Geomonas sp. RF6: one gene and its partners. The protein of the gene in region 1 interacts with the protein of each later gene in a pairwise test. Links are inferred from orthologs where the notes say so. Each region holds a gene or a part of one and is shown on either strand. Other genes may lie near its edges. The genes, in order: ndk, LPW11_RS12705 and ung.

Evidence for each region.
Region 2: the proteins of ndk (region 1) and LPW11_RS12705 interact in binary tests that used the Escherichia coli proteins (3 or more experiments, as listed by UniProt). The link is inferred for Geomonas sp. RF6 from one-to-one orthologs.
Region 3: the proteins of ndk (region 1) and ung interact in binary tests that used the Escherichia coli proteins (3 or more experiments, as listed by UniProt). The link is inferred for Geomonas sp. RF6 from one-to-one orthologs.

What each region holds. Positions count from the first base shown.
Region 1 is NZ_CP087999.1:819,331-830,075, forward strand. Bases 4,333-7,078 are described here. They hold ndk (nucleoside-diphosphate kinase), read right to left. Parts: upstream 6,040-7,078; coding sequence 5,626-6,039; downstream 4,333-5,625. Other genes in these bases: mtnP (S-methyl-5'-thioadenosine phosphorylase), read right to left, coding at 4,333-4,373; rlmN (23S rRNA (adenine(2503)-C(2))-methyltransferase RlmN), read right to left, coding at 4,485-5,555; LPW11_RS03555 (hypothetical protein), read right to left, coding at 6,190-6,384; amrA (AmmeMemoRadiSam system protein A), read left to right, coding at 6,896-7,078. Also shown: LPW11_RS03515 (response regulator), read right to left, coding at 1-18; LPW11_RS03520 (GAF domain-containing protein), read right to left, coding at 89-826; LPW11_RS03525 (helix-turn-helix domain-containing protein), read right to left, coding at 840-1,670; LPW11_RS03530 (tetratricopeptide repeat protein), read right to left, coding at 1,678-2,439; LPW11_RS03535 (PfkB family carbohydrate kinase), read right to left, coding at 2,500-3,417; more of mtnP, read right to left, coding at 3,498-4,332; more of amrA, read left to right, coding at 7,079-7,444; LPW11_RS03565 (citrate (Si)-synthase), read right to left, coding at 7,648-8,970; LPW11_RS03570 (M24 family metallopeptidase), read right to left, coding at 9,144-10,334. UniProt on the Escherichia coli protein: Major role in the synthesis of nucleoside triphosphates other than ATP. The ATP gamma phosphate is transferred to the NDP beta phosphate via a ping-pong mechanism, using a phosphorylated active-site intermediate.
Region 2 is NZ_CP087999.1:2,925,632-2,929,931, forward strand. What follows is about bases 892-3,774. They hold LPW11_RS12705 (5-formyltetrahydrofolate cyclo-ligase), read left to right. Parts: upstream 892-1,994; coding sequence 1,995-2,555; downstream 2,556-3,774. Other genes in these bases: ftsY (signal recognition particle-docking protein FtsY), read left to right, coding at 892-1,157; LPW11_RS12695 (hypothetical protein), read left to right, coding at 1,226-1,390; LPW11_RS12700 (cell division protein ZapA), read left to right, coding at 1,387-1,674; rny (ribonuclease Y), read left to right, coding at 2,570-3,774. Outside these bases: more of ftsY, read left to right, coding at 1-891; more of rny, read left to right, coding at 3,775-4,159. UniProt on the Escherichia coli protein: Involved in the removal of 5-formyltetrahydrofolate.
Region 3 is NZ_CP087999.1:2,935,125-2,944,444, forward strand. What follows is about bases 1,691-4,484. They hold ung (uracil-DNA glycosylase), read left to right. Parts: upstream 1,691-2,636; coding sequence 2,637-3,332; downstream 3,333-4,484. Other genes in these bases: LPW11_RS12755 (HD domain-containing phosphohydrolase), read right to left, coding at 3,329-4,484. In the rest of the region: more of LPW11_RS12755, read right to left, coding at 4,485-5,377; LPW11_RS12760 (pilus assembly protein PilZ), read right to left, coding at 5,414-7,495; LPW11_RS12765 (ABC transporter substrate-binding protein), read right to left, coding at 7,878-9,320. UniProt on the Escherichia coli protein: Excises uracil residues from the DNA which can arise as a result of misincorporation of dUMP residues by DNA polymerase or due to deamination of cytosine.

The DNA of each region.
Region 1 (10,745 bases):
CTTCGGCTGTTTTGCCAATCTCGACTCCTGCTTCCAGTTGTAACCTGCGGTCAATAACTCGGTCATTCTAGCATGGGGGTATCTGCTGTCAAGCCACGCCCTTTTCCGCCGCGGCGACCCTCTTCCTGAGCTTCACGGCGGAGAGGATCAGGTTCGCGATGATGGAGACGAAGTACATCTCGTCCTGCGAAAAGGTCTTCATGGCGGTGCTGTTTACGTTGATCACCCCGAAGAGTTCCTGCTTGTCGGTGACCGGATAGGAGAGCATCGCGTTGTAGCGCTCCTCCTGCAGCTCCGGGAAGTTCTTGTAGCGGGCGTCCTGCGAGGCGCGGTTCAGTGCTATGTGCTCCCGCTGCTTCGCCACCATCCCGGTGATCCCCTCCCCTACCCTGATCCTGATCTTTCCGACGAAGGCGGGATCATAGCCGTGCGTGGCGGCAAGTACCAGCTCATCGGAGCCGTCCTCCATGAGGTAGATGGAGCAGACACTCACCCTGAGCTGCTGCGCGATCTTTTGCGCCACGAGCTGCAGCACCTCGGGGAGGTCGTAGTCGGAGGAGACGAGCATGCTGATCTCCTCCAGCGAGATGATCTCCATGTGCTCCCGGTTCGCCTTCTGCATGGTGAGGACCGTCTTCCCCTTTTCGCTCTCAAGGAACGGGGTGTAGCTCCCGCGGTGGTAGAAGGGGTTCACCGTCTTCACCCGCTCCGTGACGCTGCGAAAATCGGAGAAGCCGCAGGTGCAGCTCATCTTCACCCGGTAGGCGTCCACCCTCTCGCTCCTCATCACCTTCCCGCACTTCCTGCAGCGCGCAGCCAGTCGCATGAGTTGCCTCCCGTTATTGCTGTCCTTCCCCCTTGAGCTCCACGTGCACCTGCCTACCCGGCTCGCCGAGGGGCTTCAGCGGCCTGCCGTTGAACTCCGCCTCCACAGCGCCTCCGTCCCCGAGATCGAGGGAGAACTGCCGCTCCCCCTTCCACTCCACGATGTCTCCCGCCTTCAGGTCGTAGCGCTGCGTGATGCTGTCGTCGATGGTGATGGTGAGCCAGCTGTCGCGGTTGAAGCGAAGCCTCAGCATGACCCCCTTCACCGGGGGGGCCGCCCCCTGGCCGCTGTCGCCACCCGCCGTCGCGGGGAGCGGGCCCGGCGGCGCCTGCTGCGCCGAGGAGACCGGCTGGAGAACGGGCTGCGGGGGGGGAGCCGCGGCGGGCGCCGGGGGCGGTGGGGGAGCCGGCTGCTGCGGGGGAGCCGGCCGCTCCATCCGCTCCTGTCCTTCGGTCAGGAATATGGCGGCGAGAATGACGAGGCACAGAAGAAGCGCAGGGACCGCCCACCTGCCGTGCCCGCCGAAGCGGACCCGCTCCACGACCTGGAGGTGCGGGTGGTCCGCCTCCTCGGGGTGCGCTTCCGCCGGTGGGAGGGTCGCCTCGTAGCGCGCCACCACCTCGTCGCCGGAAAGGCCGAGAAACCCCGCGTATAGCCTTAAGAAGCCCTTTATGTACGCCGGGTTCGGGAGCTTTTCGAAGCGCCCCTCCTCGATGGCGGTGAGGTAGGTCCTGCTTATCTTGGTGGTGCGGGTCGCCTCCTCCAGCGTCACGCCGCGCGCCTCGCGCGTGCTGCGCAGGAGCTCCCCTACCCCCCCTCCATTTCCTGCTTCTGCCTCAGGCACGCTCCCCTCACTTCAGCAGGTCCAGGTATTCCCTGGAGAGCTGTCCGATCTCGGAATCAGGTGCTATGCGGATCACTTCCCTGAAGGCGCTCCTGGCAGCGCCGGTGTCCTTCATCTTCACCTGCGCCAGAGCCAGATAATAATATGCGTTGGCGTAGGAGCGGTTCAGCTCCAGGGCCTTTTTGTACTCCGCTATCGCCGCCTCGGTGCGGTCCATGGCGAAGTAGACGCGCCCGAGCTGCAGCCGCGCCCTCGCGTCCGCCGGGTTCCTGGCGATCACCCCCCTGAGGATCGGGAGCGCCTGCTGGTACTCGCCGCTCCCGAGGTAGGCGAGCCCCAGGTTTATGCTGGCATTGTCGGTGTCGCGGTAGAAGATGTCCTCGAGCACGAGCTTGAACTGCGCCGCCGCGTCGTTCCACCGCTTCATCTCCAGGTAGTTCACCCCGAGGTTGTTGCGCGCCTCCGAGTAGGCCGGACGCTTCTCGATCGCCTTCAGGTACTTCTCCTCGGCAAGCTCGTAGCGACCCTTCCGGAAGTAGGTGAGACCTAGGAGATTCAGGAGCTCCGGGTCCTTTGGTGTTATCTTCTCCGCCTCGGAAAGCTCCACCAGCGCGCCGGTGATGTTGTTCTCGGCAAGGTAGGACTGACCCATCTGAAGGTGGTAGGCAGCCTTGTTTTTGGCGGCCTCGTTGAGGGCGCAGCCGCCGAGCGCCAGCGGTGCTGCAACAATGAAAATGCAGAGAAAACGGGTCGGGAAAACGCCTATCATGCCGGAACCTCTACTGGGGATAATTAACAGATGAACTTTAGGTTGTCAATGAACCTGCCCTTACAGCCCCCCCACCTCTTCGAAGTGGGTCATGCGCTTGAAGTCGCGGTAGCGCGCCTCGATGTCGGGGTAGGTGAGAGTCCTCAGACGGTCGAGACTGAAGGCTTCCACGTTGAAGGAGGCCATGACGCTCCCGAAGATGATCGCCTGGCGGATCGCCTCCTCCGAGGTGTCCCCGATGTTGGCGAGGTACCCCATGAAGCCCCCGGCGAAGGTGTCCCCGGCGCCGGTGGGGTCGAAGACCTCCTCCAGCGGGTAGGCGGGTGCCGCAAAGAGGGAGCTGCCGTTGAACATGAGGACGCCGTACTCGCCGCGCTTCACCACCAGGTTCTTCACCCCCATGGCGAGGATGGCGCGCGCCGCCCGCACCAGGTTTACCTCCCCCGAGAGCTGGCGCGCCTCCGACTCATTGATGATGAAGATGTCGACGCGGCTGATGACCTCTTTCAACGCCTCCGGTTTGGAGGAGATCCAGAAGTTCATGGTGTCGCAGGCGACGAGCTTTGGCCTTTTTACCTGCTTCAGCACCTCGAGCTGCAACTCGGGGTCGATATTGGCGAGGATGAGGTACTCCGCGTCGGCGTACTGGGGGGGGATCCGGGGCTTGAAGTGCTGGAAGACGTTCAGGTGCGTCTCCAGGGTCTGCGCCTCGTTCAAGTCGTAGCCGTAGTACCCCTTCCAGTGGAAGGTCTCCCCGGGGACGCGGGAGAGGCCGGTGAGGTCGATGTCGCGGGAGCGCAGGAAATCGACGTGCTCCTGCGGGAAGTCCTCCCCTACCACCGCCACCAGGTTCACGTCGGTGAAAAAGCTCGCGGAGGTGGCGAAGTAGGTGGCGGAGCCGCCAAGGACCCGCTCCCTCTTCCCGAACGGGGTCTCCACCGAATCAAGGGCCACCGAACCGACAACGAGTATGCTCATAACGCCTCCAGGATCAGATGTAGTCGGCGCCCCGGAGCCGTCGGGGGACAGGCGAGAGGGGCGCCGCAGTAGGTGCAGCCTCAGAGATATTTGCCGATGATAAGGTCGAGCGCCTCGCGCGTCTCCACCGGGATGACGGAGCTGTCGCCCCGGACCTCGCTGATGATGGCGTACTGCAGCGCGGAGGCGCAGGGGCACCTCCGCTCCCCGCCGATCCGGTGCACCGCGGCACGAATGATGGACTTCGCCGTCGCCACATTGGACTTGATGATGGCGACGACCGCCTCCACGGAGACGTCTTCGTGGCTGTCGTGCCAGCAGTCGTAGTCGGTGGAGAGGGCGATGACGCCGTAGCAGAGCTCCGCCTCGCGGGCGAGCTTTGCCTCGGTGAGGTTGGTCATCCCGATGATGGAGGCGCCGAAGGAGCGGTACATGTGGCTTTCGGCTCGAGTGGAGAAGGCGGGGCCTTCCATGCAGAGGTAGGTGCCGCCGCGGTGCACGGTGGCGCCGACTTCGGTGGCGGCGGCATAGAGATCCGCGGAGAGGTCGGCGCAGACCGGATCGGCGAAGGCGACGTGGGCGACGACCCCGCCGCCGAAGAAGGTGTCCCTGCGGATACCTTTCGTGCGGTCGATGAACTGGTCGGGGATGACGATGTGGCCGGGGACGATCTCCTCGCGGAGGCTCCCCACGGCGGAGACGGAGATGATGCGGGTGACGCCGAGCTTCTTCATGCCGTAGATGTTGGCGCGGTAGTTCACCTCGCTCGGCATGAAGCGGTGCCCCTTGCCGTGACGCGGCAGGAAGACCACCGGGATGCCGTCGAGCTTTCCGGTGATGAAATCGTCAGAGGGCCTGCCGAAAGGGGTGTCCACCGTGACGTGGGCGATGTCAGTCATCCCCTCCATCTCGTACAGCCCGCTGCCGCCGATAACGCCGATCACTTCTTCCGCCATAATCCCTCCTGTATTGCATAGTAAATAAATATAGTAGCTTTTCTGCCCTGCGCGATGAAGTGGTGATCCCTGCTGCGTCCGCTCGAACTCCGAGCCCGCAGGAGATGAATCCTAGGCCGCCGCCTCGGCGCTCTCCGCCGCTGCCGCCGCTCTCCGCCCGCGCTCCTCGTCGAGCTTCCCCTTCAGCTGCCCGCAGGCGGCAGAGATGTCGCCGCCGCGGCTGGAGCGGGTGATGACCGTCACGTGCTTGTCGAGGAGGTACTTGTGGAAGCGGTCTATCGTCTCCTGGGTCGGGGTGCGGAAATCGCAGCTGCCGTGCTCGTTGAAGGGAATCAGGTTCACCTTCGAGGGGAAGTTGGAGATGTGGCGCACCAGGCGCTTCGCGTCCTCCAGCGAGTCGTTCAGGTCGCGGATCATGACGTACTCCACCGTGATCCAGCGCCTCGACGGGAGCGGAAACTCCTTGCAAGCCGCGAGGAGCTCCTTCAGCGGATAGCGCCGGTTCACCGGCATGATCCGGTCTCGCACCTCGTCCGTCGTGGCGTTCAGGGAGACCGCGAGGTTCACCACCACCGACCTGCCGAGCTCCGCCATCTCCGGGACGAGCCCGGAGGTAGAGACGGTGACCTTGCGGTTGGAAAACTGGAAGCCGTCCGGATCGGTGAGGATCTGCACCGCGGGGACGACTGCGGAGAGGTTCGCCAGCGGCTCACCCATCCCCATGAAGACGATATTGCGCACCGGGTGATCCCTCTTCACCGCGCAGACCTGGTTCACGATCTCAGCCGTGGTGAGGTCCCGGATGATCCCGAAGGTCCCGGTGAGGCAAAAGGCGCACCCCATGGCGCACCCCACCTGGCTGGAGATGCACAGGGTGTTGCGACCTTCGTCCGGGATGAGGACCGCCTCCACCGCGTTTCCGTCGGCCAGGCGAAAGAGGTACTTGCTGGTGCCGTCCGCGGAGGACTCCACCACCTCCGGCACGAGGTTCGAGATGGTGGCCGTCTCCGCGAGGGAGTTCCTGAACTCCTTGGAGATGTTCGTCATCTCCGCAAAGGAGAGGGCGTCCAGCTGGTAGAGCCACTTGAAGATCTGCTTGGCCCGGAAGCGCTCCTTGCCGACTCCGGCAATGTACTTTTCCAGCCCCTGCAGCGTGAAATTCTTGAGATCGACTTTTTCCATGCCCGTTAGCATATAAAAAAGCCCTTCTAAAGCGAAGGGCTTTTTTTACCTCATCTGTTGTGAATCTATATTACACCAGTTCCAGCGCGCTGAAGAAGTAGGGGATCTCGTAGGCAGCGGACTCCGGGGAGTCGGAGCCGTGCACCGTGTTCTCCTCGATGCTCACGCCGAGCTCTTTCCTGATCGTCCCCGCGTCGGCGTTCGCCGGGTTGGTGGCGCCCATGAGGCCGCGCCATGCCAGGATCGCGTTCTCCTTCTCCAGCACCATGACGATGACCGGGTTGCGTACCATGAAGGTGCACAGGTCGTTGAAGAAGGGGCGCTCCTTGTGCACGTAGTAGAAACCTTCCGCCTGTGCCCTGGTGAGGCGGATCTTCTTCATCCCCACGATGCCGAAGCCGGCGTTCTCTATCATCTCGATCACCTTACCGGTGACGTTTCTCTCAACTGCGTCAGGCTTTATGATTGCGAATGTTCTTTCCATTTCTTCCTCCAGGACTTTATTTAGAATGACCGCCATACATAGCACCGCGCCGCGGCGCTTGTCAAGGCGATTGGGGAGCGGCGGACATGAAAAAAGCCCACAGCAGGTAGCCGTGGGCTTTTTCGTGAAACAGGTGCACCCGTTTCCGAATTACTTGTGCTCAGCCGGAGCAGCCGGAGCAGCCGGAGCCTTAGCGGAGGACATCGGAGCCTGGGCCGGAGCAGCCGGAGCAGCCGGAGCAGCCTGCTCAGCAGCAGGAGCCGGAGCCTCTTCCTTCTTCTTGCAGCCAGCAGCAAAGGCGAGAGCCAGAGTGAGGCAAAGTGCGAGAGAGATCAGTTTTTTCATTGACGATATCACCTCTTTTCTTTTGAGATTTACCATTACTGCGCGAAGCGCATGGTTTTTACTGGCAACACAAAGGGCGAATATACTAGCATTCGGGTAAATGTCAATACTTTTTAAACGGGGAAAAGATTTCTTTCTCTTAGAATAAACTTCCCGTTCGACTCCGAAAAAGAGGCAAGTAGCCGATCCTTCGAAAGAAAGTCATGACACCCCAAAGCGGCACCAGTCGCAGAGCCACGTCCAGAGCGGCGCTGCGGAGACGGATTTCCCTCCCCCTCTCGTCCTAGCATAACAAGTCACTAATGGAGTGCAACGTCCCGACAAACAATGATTTCGTATGCTTCATGGAGCGTGACTCATGGCGTTGCAGAGTCGCGGCGTTCTCTATTGCCGTTACTTCCTCAGCGTTCTCAATTACTTCTTATGAAAAGCCGGGACAAAGGTTAACTCTTGTAAACCGGATACAAATAGATTATTTTTATTAGCACTTCTGCGACCAAGGGGGGAGGCTGTGAACGAGATGCTGAACACCGAAGAGAAGAGACTACTTCTGGAACTGGCCAGAGAGGCAATAACCAGCTATGTCAGAACCGGTGAGGTTCCCGTGCGAGAGGTGACGGCACACCCCCTCACCGAATGCGCCGGCTGCTTCGTGACCATAAAGAAGGAAGGGGCGCTGCGCGGCTGTATCGGCAACTTCACCAGCGACAAGCCGCTGTACAAGCTGGTCCAGGAGATGGCGGTCTCGGCAGCCACCAGGGACCCGCGCTTTTACCCCATGAAGGAAGAGGACCTCATCTCGTTCGACCTGGAGATTTCCGTCCTCTCCCCCCTCACGAAGGTCGCCTCGGTGGAAGAGGTACAGGTAGGGGTACATGGCTTGTACCTGGAAAAGAACTTCTCGCGCGGCGTCCTCCTCCCCCAGGTCGCCACAGACCACGGCTGGGACCGCGAAACGTTCCTCAGCCAGACCGCGCTGAAAGCGGGGCTGAAGAAGGACGACTGGAAGGAAGGGAGCGACGTCTACGTCTTCACCGCAAAAGTGTTCGGGGAAAAGTGACGATTATTTCGGGAGTGTGATTTTGAGGAAGGGGGTGCCGCCGCACCCCCTTTTTTTGTAGCCTTAATGTAGGCCGGAATAAGCGAAGCGTTTCCGGCACCTCAGAGGGAGCATCTACAACTGGCGCCTCCCGCGGGAAACGCAGCCACGAAAAAAGGGGAGCCCCAAGAGCTCCCCTTCCCGTCTTCCTCTATTCAATACCTCTAGAACTTGCGGCCACCCTCCGCCGCCCACTGCTCCAGCATGTCCGTGGTGACCGACTTCGGCCTCTCCAGCGGGTAGCCAAGCGCCCTGTCCCAGATGATGTTGGCGCAGCACCCGAGCGAGCGGCCGACACCGAAGAGGACCGTGTAGAAATCCCACTCCTTCACGCCGTAGTGCCACTGGATGACGCCGGACTGGGCATCGACGTTCGGCCACGGGTTCCTTGTCTTGCCGTGCTCGGTGAGGACACCGGGCGCTACCTCGTAGATCATCGACACGAGCTTGAAGAGCGGATCCTCCGGGAGGTGCTTCAGGGAGAAATCGCGCTGGGCCGTGTAGCGCGGGTCGGTGCGGCGCAGGACGGCGTGGCCGTATCCCGGTATGACCTGCCCTGCGTTCAGCGTATCCCACAGCGCCTTCGTCACGTTCTCCTTCGTCGGCTCCACCCCTTCCCCAAGCTGCCTCTGGAAGCGCAGGATCCAGCCGAGCACCTCCTGGTTCGCCAGACCGTGCAGCGGCCCGGCGAGGCCGTTCAAGCCCGCGGAGTAGGCATAGAAGATATCGGAGAGTGCCGAGGCGACGAGGTGCGTCGCATGGGCGGAGACGTTCCCCGATTCGTGGTCGGAGTGGATGATGAAGTACATGCGGGACACGTCGTCGTACGGCTTCCCCACCCCCATCATGTGCGCGAAGTTCCCACCGAGGTCGAGCTCCGGGTTCGGGGTGATGATGTCCGCATTCTTATAGTTATAGCGGTAGATGAAGGCGGCGATCTCCGGCAGGCGGGCCACCAGGTCACAGCAGTCCTCGTACATCGGCCCCCAGGCGTCCATCTTGTTGAACTTCCCGGAGTTGTAGAAGCGCGAGAACTTCGAGTCCCGCTGCATGGAGAGAACGGCGGAAGAGAGCATCACCATCGGGTGGGTGCCCCGCGGCAGCGAGCGGATCACGTCGTACACGTAGTACGGGACGTTGGCGCGCCCCTTGAAGTCATAGAGGACCTCCTCCACGTCCGACTCGGTCGGCATGTCGCCGGTGAGGAGGAAATACCAGAACGCCTCCACGGTCGGGTACTCCGAGCCCGGCGCCTTCGGAAGGTCCGCAAAGGTTTCCGAAATCGTCTTGCCGCGGAAGCGGATCCCCTCCTGCGGGTCAAGGGAGGAGATATCGGTGAGCAGGCACCTGACATCCCTCGCCCCGCCGACGCACTGGCCGATGTCCACCTTGTCGATGACGACGTTGCCGCTTTCCTTAACGAGCTTGGCGAGGCGGGGGCGATGGGCCTGGATCTTCTCCAACAATCTCTCTTTCAATCTTGCCATACAAATCTCCTTTCCCCTGCGGGAGCACTGCGGCCTCGGGACTGCCGTACTGTAATGCCTCGTGCGTTCTCGTTACTCCGCCTTACCTTTTCGTATACTGTATACAAAATGATGCCACATGTATACCCTGATAATGCACCGAATGCAAACGGAATGTTGCAGAAATATTCCGCCTAGAGGAGGACCAACTCCTCGCTCGAATAGGTGAGGCGCTCCACCCCGTTTTCCGTCACCAGGAAGGTGTTTTCAATACCGACCGCACCATGTTCGGCAAAGACTGCCTTCGGCTCGAAGGCGAACACCATCCCCGGCTCGAAAGTCATCTTGTGCATCCCCGCCGCGATGAAGGGGTACTCGTCCAGCTCGATCCCGACGCCGTGCCCGATGAAGGACACCTGGGATGTTTTCAGCCCCATGAAGCTGTCGGCGTAGCCCAGCTCTGCCGCCAACGAGAGGCAGGCGTCGTAGACGTCTCCGCAACTCTCCCGCTGCGCCACGAGCCGCAGCATCAGCTCCTGGACCTTCAGCATATCCGCGTACGCCGCGGCGATCCTGGGGGGGACGCTCCCGATGCCAAAGACGCGCGTCTGATCGACGATGTAGCCGTCGCAGCAGGCACCGAAGTCCACCAGCACCTGTTCGTTGCGAACCAGCATCTTTCTCGTGGCGCCCTGCCCGAAGGAGGGGTTGAGCCCCGCGCCCCCGAGAGGGGTATTAGAGAAGGACGGCGTAGCGCTCTCTGATCCGGAGAGGACCTGGTCCATAAATATCTCGGCGTTGAAGCCGCGCATCCTCAGGTAACCCTGGTGCCCCTCCAGGCGAGCGGCCCGCTCAAGCTCCGCCGCCAGCTCCAGCTCGCTGATCCCCTCTCGTATCACTTCCGCCGCGCGACGGTACACGACGTCGCACTGGCGCCCCCCTTCCCTCAAAAGGTCGATCTCGTAGCCGCTCTTTATCATCCTCGCACGGCGGATGATGTCGGAGGCGTCGCTGATGACTGCGTCTTTGAAGAGGGTCGCGTACTTCTGGAAGAAGTTGACGGGGACGACGTCGAGCTCCATCCCGATCCGCTTTGGATGGGGGAGCCCGTAGTCGTTCAGCAGCGGGGGGAGATCCCGCATGGAGTTTCCCGGGAGGACGGCGGAGAGGGCGCTTTCAGCGCGGGCACGCACCAGATCGCGGCGGACGAGGTAAAGAGGCTCCCCTGCCACGGGTATATAGAGGGTGCCGCACTGGATGGTGCCGGTGAAGTAGAAGAGGTCCGCGTTCTGCAGCACGATGAGGGCATCGAGCCCTGCGTCCGCCATCATCGCCTGGACTTTTCGGCAGCGTCCCTCCAGTTCGGTCTTCGGTGTCAGTCGCACGTGCACTCCTCGCTATACGTTTAAAGCTTATCTCAGAAAAAAGCCCGTGACCCTGAAGGGGAAGGGGACACTCTCTCGATGTTCCGAAGCAGCCGTTTTAATTAGAGCTGAAGTGAGGGGAAAGAGTACCGTAACAAAATTCGAAGTCAACCGGAGGCGCTCACGATCCCGCTCTGCCGGCAGCCATGTTTGCCCGGCTCAAACGGCTGTTGCAAAATGAGTAATGATTTCGGAAGGTTCTTTCACTTACCATAGCGCGTCCTGCTATGTCAATGTTTACAGATTCTCGTCCCCCGGCGCTTTGGAGGGGGACGGCGGGGGGGGGGAGAGTGCCAGATCGAAAGGCGGGCATATCAGAAGACAAGATTGGCCCCGCAATCTCCCTGCCTCTCCCAATTAGTATTGTCAGAG
Region 2 (4,300 bases), 2.1 Mb from region 1 along the record:
AGTCGGAACAACCGGACGCGCCGGAAAGGACCGAGCCGGAGGTGCCTGTGAAGGAGACCGCTCCACCGCAGCCGCCGCAGGGAGCTCCCCCCGTGGCGCAGGAGGAACTCCTGCTGCCGGTGCAGGAACCGGAGGGAGGCGAGGCGGAGGAGCCGGCGAAGCGCGGCTTCTTCGAGCGCTTCGCGAAGTTCCCGCTCGGCAAGGAGACTCCCGAGGAGGAGGCGGTTGCGGAGCCTGTTGCGAAGCCCTCCCTATTCGACCGCCTGAAGCAGGGGCTGAGCCGGACCCACGAGAGCATCGTCGGGCGCGTTGATGCCCTCCTGCTCGGCAAGAAGCGGATCGACGCCGACACTCTCGAAGAGCTGGAGGAGATCCTCATAACCGCCGATATCGGCGTAAAGACGACGGTTGATCTCGTGCGCACACTCGAGCAGCGCATGAAGCGAAACGAGCTGCAGGACGGCGATGCGCTGAAAAAGGCATTGAAGGAGGAGATCCTCCTGCGCCTCCAGGAGCATGCCGCTCCCCTCGCCGTCACCGGCGCCACCCCCTTCGTCATTCTGGTGATCGGTGTGAACGGGGTCGGGAAGACCACTACCATCGGGAAGCTCGCCGCGAAGTACCAGGGTGAGGGGAAGAAGGTCCTTCTGGCCGCCGCCGACACCTTCCGCGCCGCCGCCGCCGAGCAGCTGGAGCTTTGGGCCCGGAGAGTCGGTGCGGATCTGGTGCGGCACAAGGAAGGGGCGGATCCTTCCGCCGTGGTTTTCGATGCCTGCAAGGCCGCGGTCGCGCGCGGCACGGACGTGCTCATCATCGACACAGCCGGACGCATGCACACGAAGGTGAACCTCATGGAGGAGATGAAGAAGATCCGCCGTGTCGTCAGCCGCGAGATCCCGGAGGCGCCGCACGAGACGCTTCTCGTCCTCGATGCGGGTACCGGGCAGAACGCGCTCTCCCAGGCGAAGCTCTTCAAGGAGGCGGCATTTGTCTCCGGCGTGGCGCTCACGAAGCTGGACGGCACCGCCAAGGGGGGGATCGTCGTCGCGGTGAGTCAGGAGTATTCCCTGCCGGTGCGCTTCATCGGAGTCGGGGAGAGCGTGGAGGACTTGCGCGAATTCGATCCGGTCGACTTCGTCGAGGCGCTTTTTCAATAATTCCTTGACTTTTGAAGGCGTCTTCGCCTACACTTTGACCGCAAAAATAGATGGCTGCGAGCGGTGTTATGCTGGATGAACTTGAGAAAAGGATCGTTTCCCTGCTGGATGCCGTGAAGGCGCTGCGCCGGGAAAATTCTCTCCTGGCAGAGGAGAACGAGCGGCTGAAAGCCGAGCGGGGCACCCTCACCGCCCGTATCGACGCCATCCTCAAAAGGTTGGAAGGCCTTTGACTTCGCTCACGACGCACAATATAAAGATCCTCGGGCGTGAGCTCCAGGTGAAAAGCACCGCCGCGGCGCAGCATGTCGCGGAGGTGGAGGCCCTTGTCAACGCGAAGCTGGCAGAGGCGGAAAAAGCTGTACCTAGCGGGGATACCCAACTCGTGGTTATTCTTGCGATGATGAATATTGCCGAGGCCTACCTGGCGGTACGGAAAGAGCATGAGGCGGGACAGAAAGCGCTGGAGCAGCGCGTCTCGCACCTCATGACCCTTCTGGACAGCCAGGCGGGGTGAGGTTTCAGGTCTCTTGCGGGAGATTCACCATATAGCGGCTGATAAGTCGGCTAGTAAAGTCTTGCCAGAACCGGCACGGCCTGTATTTTTCGCCGGTTTGCCCATAGGTAGCCTAAAGGCGCATGTTTCTTGTCCTGGGATCAAGGGGCTTCACATATAGAGTTCAATGGCGCTTCAATTGAACGCGGCCCTTTCTACCGATACTGTCAATTCTCTCCTGGTCGCAGTCCAGTCGCATCCCCCCGTTTGTCCACCTGTCTCCTCGGACGGCCTTTCGTCCGCACCTCCGCAGCAACGTCTCTACTTTTCAACGGTGAGTTATGCCGAAACGCAGTCTCAGATCAGGGGCTCTCGCCAGGCGTGGTGAGCTGACCCCGGCAGAGGTCGCTTCGTTAAGCGATGCCGTGCAGCGGCGCTTCCTTTCGTTGCCCGAGTTCGCCGCGGCAAGCACGGTGGCGCTCTACTCGCCGATCCGCAACGAGGTCGAGACCTCGCTCGTCGCCCGGGAGGCGCTTCGCCTCGGGAAGGAGCTCCTCTTTCCAGCCGTGGTCGGACCGGAGCTTGAGTTTCGGCGGGTGGCGGCTCTCTCCGACCTCGCCCGCGGTGCCTTCGGGATTCTGGAGCCGCAGGGGGAGCCGCGGCACCCTCTCACTGCCGACCTCATCGTTGTCCCCGGGGTCGCCTTCGACCTTTTCGGGCGGCGCATCGGGTACGGAAGGGGATTTTACGACAGGGCGCTGCACCGCATGGAAGGGAGCGGGCGCCTGGTCGGTTTCTGTTACGATTTTCAGCTGGTGGAAGAGATTGCCGGCGAACCGCACGACGTGATGATGGATCTCGTCGTCACCGAAGCAGCTGCGGTTCGCGTTAAAAAAATATAGTTGGGGAGGTACGAATGAGCACTTACATCATGATATCGATTATCCTCGTGCTGGTGGCTGGAGGTGCCGGCTACGCCGTCGGCAACATCCTGCGCAAGAGGCTTTCTGATTCTCTCGTTGCCAATGCCGAGGTTACGGCCGCAAAGGTCGTCGAGGACGCCAAGCGCGAGGCAGAGGTCATCACCAAGGAAGCCGCGGTCCAGGCCAAGGACGAGGTTTACCAGGCAAAGGCGGAGTTTGAGCGGGAGACCAAAGAGAAACGGCGGGACCTGCAGGCCCTCGAGAAGAGGCTGCAGCAAAAGGAAGAAAATCTCGACAAGAAGGCGGACGTACTCGATCAGCGCGACGCCGATTTTCTGAAGCGTGAGCAGTCGATGGGGCAGCGCGAGCAGGGGCTGACCGTAAAGCAGCAGGAGCTTGTTCAGAAGGAAGAGAATCTGGATGTCCTGGTGGCCGAGCAGCGCGCCCGCCTGGAGCAGATAAGCGGCATGACCTCCGCGGAGGCGAAGAAGGTCCTCATGGACGCCATGGAGGACGAGGCGAAGCTCGACGCCGCGAAGCGGATCAAGCTCATGGAGGAAGAGGCGAAGGAGACCGCTGACAAGAAGTCGAAGGAGATCCTGGCGCTCGCCATGCAGCGCTACGCCGGCGAGTACGTGGCCGAGCGTTCCGTCTCCGTCGTCGCGCTTCCTTCCGACGAGATGAAGGGGCGCATCATCGGGCGCGAAGGGCGCAACATCAGGGCGCTCGAGGCTGCCACCGGGATCGACCTCATCATCGACGACACCCCCGAGGCGGTCATCCTCTCCGGCTTCAACCCGGTGCGCCGCGAGGTGGCAAAGCTCTCCCTGCAGAAGCTTATCGCCGACGGCCGCATCCATCCGGGGCGCATCGAAGAGGTGGTGGCAAAGGCAGAGGAGGAGATCGAGCAGGCGATGAAGGAGGCTGGTGATCAGGCCGCCTTCGACCTCGGCGTGCACGGCATCCACCCGGAGATCCTGAAGCTCATCGGGCGACTGAAGTACCGCACCTCCTACAGCCAGAACGTGTACCAGCACTCCCTCGAGGTCGCCTTCCTCTGTGGCATCATGGCGGCCGAGCTCGGCATAAACGTGAAACAGGCGAAGCGTGCCGGTCTTCTGCACGACCTCGGAAAAGCGGTCGACCACGAGATCGAAGGGTCCCATGCAGTCATCGGTGCCGAGATCGCCAAGAAGTACGGCGAGAGCCCGAAGATCGTGCACGCCATCATGGCGCACCACGAGGACGAAAAGCCGGCGTCTGTTCTGGCGATCCTCGTGCAGGCAGCGGACGCACTCTCCGGCGCACGCCCCGGCGCGCGTCGAGAGATGATGGAGACGTACGTGAAGCGCCTCGACGACCTCGAGCGCATCGCCACCTCCTTCGACGGCGTCACCAATTCCTTCGCCATCCAGGCAGGGCGCGAGATCCGCGTCATGGTGGCGAGCGAGCAGGTCTCCGACGAGCGCGCTCTCTTCCTCGCCAAAGATATTGCAAAGAAGATCGAGAACGAGATGACCTACCCCGGGCAGATCAAGGTGAACGTCATCAGGGAAACCAGGGCGACCGAATATGCCCGTTAAGCTCCTCTTTGTCGGGGACATCGTGGGGAAACCCGGTAGAGAAGCGCTCTCCCGGGAACTGCACCGTATCGTCGACCGGCACATGATCGACCTCGTGATCGCCAACGGCGAAAACGCCGCCGGAGGGTTCGGCCTGACGGT
Region 3 (9,320 bases), 2.1 Mb from region 1 along the record:
TGATCTATCCATGTCCAGGGTGAAAGGAAGGTAACACTTCGTGGAGGCCCGAACCCACTGGCGTTGAAAAGCCAGGGGATGAGGTGTGGATAGGAGTGAAAGGCTAATCAAACTCGGAGATAGCTGGTTCTCCCCGAAATATATTTAGGTATAGCCTCACAGAGTAAGTAACGGGGGTAGAGCACTGGATGGGCTAGGGGTCTTACCGGATTACCAAACCTAACCAAACTCCGAATACCGTTAACTGTTACTGTGGGAGTCAGACCGCGGGTGATAAGATCCGCGGTCGAAAGGGAAACAGCCCAGACCGCCAGCTAAGGTCCCAAAATCTACGCTAAGTGGAAAACGATGTGGAAATGCCCAGACAACCAGGAGGTTGGCTTAGAAGCAGCCATCCTTTAAAGAAAGCGTAATAGCTCACTGGTCGAGTGGGTCTGCGCGGAAAATGTAACGGGGCTCAAGCGTAGTACCGAAGCTGCGGATTCGCTTCTTAAGGAGCGAGTGGTAGGGGAGCATTGTGTAAGCCTGTGAAGGTCGACCGCGAGGACGGCTGGAGGTATCACAAGAGATTATGCTGACATGAGTAGCGAAAAACAAGGTGAGAAACCTTGTCACCGAAAACCCAAGGTTTCCTACGTAAAGGTAATCTGCGTAGGGTTAGTCGGTCCCTAAGGCGAGGCCGAAAGGCGTAGTTGATGGGAAACAGGTTAATATTCCTGTACCACCTGTTGTTGCGATGGGGGGACGGAGAAGGGTAGGCGATCCAGGCGCTGGTTGTCCTGGTTTAAGGCTGTAGGCGGGAGAAGGAGGCAAATCCCTTTCTCTATTCAACGCTGAGAGCTGATGACGAGGGGGTATCCCCGTAAAGTCGTCGATCCCATGCTTCCAAGAAAAGCCTCTAAGCTTCAGACAGCAGGTGACCGTACCGTAAACCGACTCAGGTGGGTGAGGATAAATGTCCTAAGGTGCTTGAGAGAACACTGGTTAAGGAACTCGGCAAAATGATACCGTAACTTCGGGAGAAGGTATGCCCTTTTTGGTGAAAGCGATTCGCTCGCCTAGCTGAGGAGGGTCGCAGAGAAATGGCGGTAGCGACTGTTTACTAAAAACATAGGACTCTGCAAAGTCGCAAGACGACGTATAGGGTCTGACGCCTGCCCGGTGCCGGAAGGTTAAGGGGATTTGTTAGCCGCAAGGTGAAGCTTTGAACCGAAGCCCCGGTAAACGGCGGCCGTAACTATAACGGTCCTAAGGTAGCGAAATTCCTTGTCGGGTAAGTTCCGACCTGCACGAATGGCGTAACGATTTCCGCGCTGTCTCAACCAGTGGCTCAGCGAAATTGAATTCTCGGTGAAGATGCCGAGTACCCGCGGTAAGACGGAAAGACCCCGTGCACCTTTACTACAGTTTGACAGTGACATTCGAATTAGCTTGTGTAGGATAGGTGGGAGGCTGTGAATCCGGGACGCCAGTTTCGGTGGAGCCATCCTTGAAATACCACCCTGGTTGGTTTGGGTGTCTAACCCAGGTCCGTCATCCGGATCGGGGACACTGTCTGATGGGTAGTTTGACTGGGGCGGTCGCCTCCCAAAGAGTAACGGAGGCGCGCGAAGGTTCCCTCAGGCTGATTGGAAACCAGCCGTAGAGTGTAAAGGCATAAGGGAGCTTGACTGCGAGACCCACAAGTCGAGCAGGTACGAAAGTAGGTCTTAGTGATCCGGCGGTTCTGTATGGAAGGGCCGTCGCTCAACGGATAAAAGGTACGCCGGGGATAACAGGCTGATCTCCCCCAAGAGTTCACATCGACGGGGAGGTTTGGCACCTCGATGTCGGCTCATCGCATCCTGGGGCTGAAGTAGGTCCCAAGGGTTTGGCTGTTCGCCAATTAAAGCGGTACGCGAGCTGGGTTTAAAACGTCGTGAGACAGTTTGGTCCCTATCTACCGTGGGCGTAGGATACTTGAGAAGAGTTGACCTTAGTACGAGAGGACCGGGTTGAACGTACCTCTGGTGTGCCAGTTGTTCCGCCAGGAGCAGTCGCTGGGTAGCTATGTACGGAAAGGATAACCGCTGAAAGCATCTAAGCGGGAAGCCTCCTTCAAGATTAGGTATCCCCGGGAGCAATCCCCTGAAGGCCCGTTGTAGACCACAACGTTGATAGGCCGGGTGTGTAAGTACAGTAATGTACTCAGCTTACCGGTACTAATCGGCCGTGAGGCTTGACCATAAAAAATTATTGAAGGGGGGTGGACCTCCACCCCCCGATTATATGCTGCGACTGCCGACAGATCAGAAGACTATGCGATTGGAGAAACGATGTGCTTGAGGCAATAAACCTGAAGCGAAAAGTTTCTCTGTGGCAATGCCGAGAGGGTCACACCCGTTCCCATCCCGAACACGGAAGTTAAGCCTCTCTGGGCCGATGGTACTGCACGGGAAGCTGTGTGGGAGAGTAGGTCGCCGCAGGGAATTTAATTGAAAAGCCCCACCCCGAAAGAGGTGGGGCTTTTCTGCGTCTGGGGCTTCATGGCTGGCGCTGGCGCGAATCGACGGACGTTGTGGACGTTGTGGACGTTGTGGAGTATAAGAGGCAGTGGCGTCCCGGCGCTGACTGACTGTAGCACGGAGGGTGCGGTAATGGCTGATGCGGAAGGGGCGGTCCGGTTGGAGGAAGGGTGGAAGCGGCATCTCATCTCTGAATTCGAGAAGCCTTACATGCTCGAGCTGAAGGATTTTCTGCGACGCGAGCTCTCCTCCCGCAAAAGGATCTATCCGAAAGGAAACGAGTACTTCAACGCCTTCAATACCACTCCTTTCGATGCCGTGAAGGTCGTCATCCTCGGGCAGGATCCGTACCACGGGCCGAACCAGGCACATGGGCTCTGCTTCTCGGTGCCGCCGGGCACCCCCTCGCCCCCTTCTCTGGTGAATATCTTCAAGGAGATCCAGTCTGACCTCACCATACCTCCGGCGCACTTCCCTCATGGAAATTTGAAGCGGTGGGCCGAACAGGGGGTGCTCCTTCTAAACAGTGTCCTGACAGTTGAGGATGGGCGCGCTGCGTCGCACCAGGGGAAGGGGTGGGAGACCTTTACCGATCGTGCCATCAGTGCTTTGAATGATCAGCGCGAGCACCTCGTCTTCATGCTGTGGGGAGCCTACGCCCACCGCAAAGGGGAAGTCATCGACCAGAAGAGGCACCTTGTTCTCAAGGCTCCTCATCCTTCACCGCTCTCTGCCCACCGCGGCTTTCTCGGCTGCAGGCACTTTTCCAAGGCGGCGGCCTATCTCGCCCAACATGGGGTGCAGCCGATCGATTGGCGTCTCGGCTAGGTGTTGGAGGTGCGGGTATCTGCTGTGGCGGGGTCTGTGGGAGTCGTAACGGCGGGTTGCGGCAAGGCCTCCCAAATTTCCGGAGTCGGCGGCGGCCGGCGAAGCTGCGCTTCGGGGAGCACGTACTGGTCGAAGAAGTCCTCCGGGTAGGTCCGCACGTAATACGCCCTCAGTGCCTCCACCAGCCGTTCCTCGAGATGATATCCACACGCCCCGTAGAGGACTGAGAACGCCTCCGCAACGGGCATTGGATCGCGGTAGTGCCTCTTCGCGGTGATCGCCTCGAAGTAATCGGCTACTGCGATAATGCGCGCTCCGAGCGGTATGTCGCTTCCTTTCATCCCGCACGGATAACCGCTGCCGTCGAGTTTCTCGTGATGGGCACCCGCAACTGCAGGTACATCCCTGTACGGTCCCTCGAAATTGATCTTCGCCAGAATCTCCTTCGTCTTCAGCGAGTGGGCCTTTACCACTTCGTATTCTTCCTGCGTCAGCTTCCCCTTCTTTTTCAGTATCGTGTCCGGCACCCCTATCTTGCCGTAATCGTGCAGCAGCGCCGCGACCCGGATCACCTCGCAAAATTCCGGCTGCAGCTCCAGCTCGCGGCAGATCCCGAGGGAGTATTCCGTCACTTTCTCCGAGTGCCCCGCGGTGAGCGGGTCGCGGGCGTCGATACTCGCTGCGAGCGCATGGAGGATGGAGCTGAAGACGCGAACGCGGGAATCGGTGAGCTCCGCATTCCTGATGCTGATCCCCACGACCGAAGCAATTCCCATGAGCAGCCCGATGTCGCTCTCGACCAGCGCCTGCTTCGTCGTGACGTTGTCCACCGCCACGATCCCCATCGATTTCCTCTCGCAGATGATGGGGCAGCAGATGAAGGAAACCGCCCCCATTTTTCGGGCGAAGGCGAGGCTCCGGTTGGACAGGGAGTCCTTTATGTCCTCGACGTCGTTGATGAGGAAGGGCCTCTGTTCACGGTAGGCGCGCAGAAACATCCCTTTCGAGCGGGGACGGTCCAGATGGTAGGGGAATTTCTTGTACAGGGCGATGTGCTCGTCTGAGTAGCCATACCCTCCATGGAACACGAGGCGCGTTCCCTCCTTGTTGGCAAGGAAGATCACCCCGCGGTCGTACTTGAGCCGCTTCTGCATGACACGGAGGACGTCGGCCAGGATGTCGTCTGCATTCGAGTACGACCCGAGCCCCTGGGCGACGTCGTTTGTGAGGAGCGCGTTGTTGTAGTTTATATTTATCTGCTCCAGAAGGCTGTCCTTCGTGGCCATGGTGTTGCTGAGGCTGGAGAAGAGCCCGCGGAGTTCGCTCCTTTGGGCAGCTATGGTAATGAGCAGGGCAAGTATGAGGGAGCCGGTGAGGGATCTCTCCAGCATTCCCCAGTTATGTCCCAGGACGATTGTAACGTTAAGGAGTATGAGAAGGGGGGTGAGGATGTTGTGCACCCGCTTCAGGACGTCGGGGAGGGTGTTCTCCCAGGTGATGACATAGCGGCACACCTTCCCGCCGTTGAAGACGCATTCGGGGTGGGAGACTGTCGGCATCTTGCTGGAAAACATGAGGACGATCGCCTCGAAGAACCCCGCCCTGTTCTCACACTGGAACGGTCGCTCCAGCCCCTCCACCAGCGGGGTCACCACGACCTCCACCTGGGTGGAGGAAACCGCCTTTGCCTCATACATCGCTGACCTGGTGAAGTTGGAGGCGGTCTTTGTGGTCATCTGGAAGGTATGGGAGATACCGATGAAGCCGAGGATGTACTGCCGCATGACACCGAGCGCATCGACGGACGCGCAATAGCGTCCCGCCTCCCGCGCGATGTGCGGGTTGCTGGTCATCTGGATCAGCTTTTCCTGGAAACGGTTCACCTGGTCTTGAGTGAACCAGTGCCCCTGATCCGCGACCTCGTACTCCTTCATCCCTGCATACGCCAGCAGTTCGCCGATGTTCACAAACGGGTACCTCTTCTTCACCAGCTTGAGGTACGAGTCCGTGATCCTGCTGTTGTAGAGGGGAGCATGCACATCCATGGTCATTTCCCTGTGACCCGTGCGTCCTGGCGGACGTCAGGCCTCCGGAAGTGCGGGAGTTTCCCGCATCTCCGAATCCTCCGTCTTCCTGCCTCCACCCGCAAAGAGCGACTCCGTGAATTCGAAGTACTCCTCGAGGTAACGCAGATCGAGGATCCACAGCGCGTACGTCTTCTCCACCGGCAGCCTGCCGTTCTCCGCATAGCTGTACGGATAGGTCAGGACCGGCATCTCGCCGTCGTAGTGTGCTGCCACCTCCCCGAGTGCCGCCTGCATGACCTCTGCGGGAATCGACTCGTCGAGGACGATGAGGGTCGCGCAGTTGGTGAGGTCCGCCATGTTGAAGCCGGCATCGGTGGCGTGCGCCATGATTATCGCCTTCACACTCCCTTCATGATGCAGGGAGTAGAGGTGCTTCTCCTTGCGGAATCCGAGCTTCTGGTACTCCTTGTCCAGCGAGTCTGGCATCTCGTCCTCGCTGCGGAGGTCGAAGGCGTCCATCATGAGCCCCCCGGAGGTGAAGCCGTAGAAACTCCCGAGCTCCCTGAGATCGAAGGGGCAGGTTCTTTTCAGCTGCCATGGCTCCGGGAGAGCCTCCTTTACGGGGGGCGCAATGAAGTGGGAGAAGGCGAACCTGTCCAGCGAGCAGCGCTTCTGGTCGTTCAGGTGGCGCGCCACGCCGCCGAAGACGCGGTTGGGGAATTTGTTTTCCGGGCGGAAGTAGCAGTACACGTAGTTCAGGTGGGCGAAGTAGAAGTTACGCAGCACGTCCACATACTGCCCGATCTGGTGCAGCACGGCCATCCCCGCCTTCAAGGAGACGGTCTTGCGAGCCGCGTGGTGGTGGATCATCCAGGAGTTTTCATAGAAGCGCACCATCGCCACGTGCCCCAGGATGACCCCCTTGTCCTGGTAGGTGAAGTGCCGTGCGATGTGCGGGTTGTGGCCGTACAGCCTGTGGTAGATCTTCTTGATCGCTCCCTTGTTCGCCTGGAAGTGGGCGTACTTTTCGGGGTAGATGAAGCCGGTCTCGAAGAAGAAGTCCCACAGCGCGTCCATGTCCACGGTGCTGCAGACGTAGGAATTCTCGTTGCTCGCCTGGTGCAGGATGGAGAGAAGCTTCACGTGCTCGTGGATGTCCATGTCCATGATCACGAGGTCGCAGCTCGCCACCCCTTCATCGTCCCCCTCCGTCCTCCTCACCGTGCGGGACACCACCTGGACCCGGCAGGTGAAGTTGAGGGCGTGCCCGAAATTGAGCCGCGCCGTCGGTATGATCATCCCGGTCATCAGGACCGAATTTTCCTCCGTTTCCTGCACTGTCAGGGCCCACCCCGTGAGGGAGGTAACCTTCAGGTTCACGGTCTTCCCGATGAGGGGGTGCTCGAAGATGATGCTCGGGGAGGGGATAAGCTGCTGCGCCGCCCTCAGGTAGCGCTCGGCATTGAACCTGCGCACCGCCCCTTCCTGGCAGCTCAGCACGAAAGCTCCCTGCTTCTCCTTGAAGCTTTCCCTGGTGATGTCGCAGGGGCCGGAGTAGAGAATCTGCTTCCCGAGGTAAAGGTGGAGGTTGACCGGCGACCTGGGGCTGATCCACTTGAAGGTCTGCGGCGTCGCGACGCTACCCTCCACCCGCAGCGATACGGGAGTGAAGTCCGCCAGTGTCCCCTGGAAGAGCGCGCCGTCCTGGGTGAGCTGCACACCTATGCCGGAGCTGGGGTGCCTCCTGATCCGTCTCATCCTGAACTCCCGCCCCTTCATGGGGAGGAGTACGCTCAGCCCCTCCTCGTCGATGTTCAGGAGCTTCGGCGCCACCATGAGAAACTTCTTCCCGTCGTTCATCAGGAGATACTTGAAGCTGTAAGAGGAAAGGACCTGCTGGAGCCCCGGCCTGCGGATCCAGCTGCAGTCCAGGCGTTCCCCCGCGCAAGGGAGAGGCTTCACCGGCAGGGTGATCGTGTTGTCGTACTTGTTGTGCTTGAGGTGGACCTCTATGCTTTCATCCTGGAAATTGAGGTAATTGAGCTTGTTCACCAGGTACGACTTGTTGACGCTCCTGCTGCCGCTGCTCTCACTCTCGGCCTCGGGAATCGGGATTGCCTCACAAGGAAACATCATGTCACACCTCCAGCAGCCTCTGTCTTGGTAGTTGGGAAGTCTTCTGGTACGGCAGTAACTGTGTCACTGTGAAACGGGGCGGCGCGCCCCCGAAAATGTGTATCGGCGGGTGGCCAGGGGGAGTCCATTCTGGGCTGGGCAAACGTTAAAATTATGGCATTTTAATGCGGCTGCGCAAGCAATTTGTACGCCCCGGGTGTAGATGGCCCCGAGGGAAGGGGCGAAATGGTGAAAAGGGGTGGAAATCCCGCCACGTTGAGTGCTTCCCCCCGTGGGACGGCCGGGTGCCGAAGCCTTCATTGCATCGCCCTTTCTTCCCTTCGCCTTCCGGAAAGTTAGTAATTTCGTCACGAGGCGGTGAAAATTTCGACGCAGCGGGAGGTCAGCGGCGGGGCTGGCCTTTCCCACTCTGCAGCCACGCCTCGGATACCCGCACCACCCCGTGCTCGGCTCCGGAAATGCCCCGGATCGATCCCCTGGAGATGAGATGAAACCGTCTGGTACCGGCGTAGAGGTACATGACGTCTTCATTGATGAGGCTGGCGATCCGGCACAGCGCATTTTGTCTGATGCTGCCGTCGGTCGTCTGCTGGATCTTCAGCAGCTCATCCATGGCGGCATTGCTGTACCGGCTGAAGTTGAGCTTGCCCTCCGATTGAAGGGTGACGTTGAAGTATGGCCCCATGTCGTCCAGGTCCATCAGGCGCCACCCCGAGAGTTGATAGTTGCCGCGCATGACCCGCTGCACCAGCTCTCCCTCGGGGAGGTGCGTGACGGTGACGGTAACGCCGATACCGTTAAAAAGCTGCTGCACGAGCTTTCCCGCCGCACGTCCCCGCGGTGTATCCGACTCCAGAAGCTCCAGCGCAACCGGCGAGCCGTATGCGGTGAGGAGTTCCCGGGCCTTGGGGAGGTCGTGGTTGCGGTAGCTGACATCGGCGCAGGAGAGTGTGCCGCCGAAGGGGTCGCGGGCGACAGGGGCGGGGCCCCCCGACATGCTCTTCACGTAGGTCTCCTGATCCCACGCGTAGGCGAGGGCGCGGCGCACACGGGAGTCGTCCAGAGGTGAAACTTTGGTATTGATGATCAGGGTGTACGGCCCCGTCGACTGTGCGCTGTACACCTTGAGGGTCGTGTCCCCCTTCGCCGTGGCCACTTCGCTCCCGACGTCGCTGAGGACGATGTCGCTTCTTCCTTCCGTCAGTGCGGCGAGACGGGCGCTGGCATCGGCGATGGGCCGAAAGATCACCTTGTCGAGATACGGTCTCCCCTTGCGCCAGTAGTTCCGATTTTGCAGCACCACAAGGCGGTCGTTCGGCACCCACTCCTTGAAGACGAACGGTCCCGTCCCCACCGGAGCGCGGCTCTGTGTTTTGGCGCGTACAGCCTTGGGAGACGGTATGAAGGCACCCATCCACTGCGACTCGCTGAGCATCGCCCGCAACGGTGCCCACGGGTGCTTCAGGGTGAAGAGGACGGTGTAGTCGTCCCCCTTTGTGACGGAGTCGACAGGTTCCAGGTAGAGGGCGCCGGGGTAGCGTTTCGCGGGGTCGAGCATCCGCTGCCAGTGCTGAACCACTGCATCCGCATTGAACGGGGTGCCGTCGTGGAAATAGACGCCGGTGCGCAGCTTGATTGACCAGGTCAGTTCGTCCTTGGAGACTGTGGCGGAGAGGGCAAGCTCCGGCACCAGGTTTCCCTCCGTGTCGGTGGAGAAGAGCCGCTCTTCCACGGCCATAACGACGCTGCGGTCCCCGAGCTGCAGGTACCCCGCATTGAGGGGGTCGAAGCCGCGAAACTCCCGGTCGACCGCGATGGTGAGAGT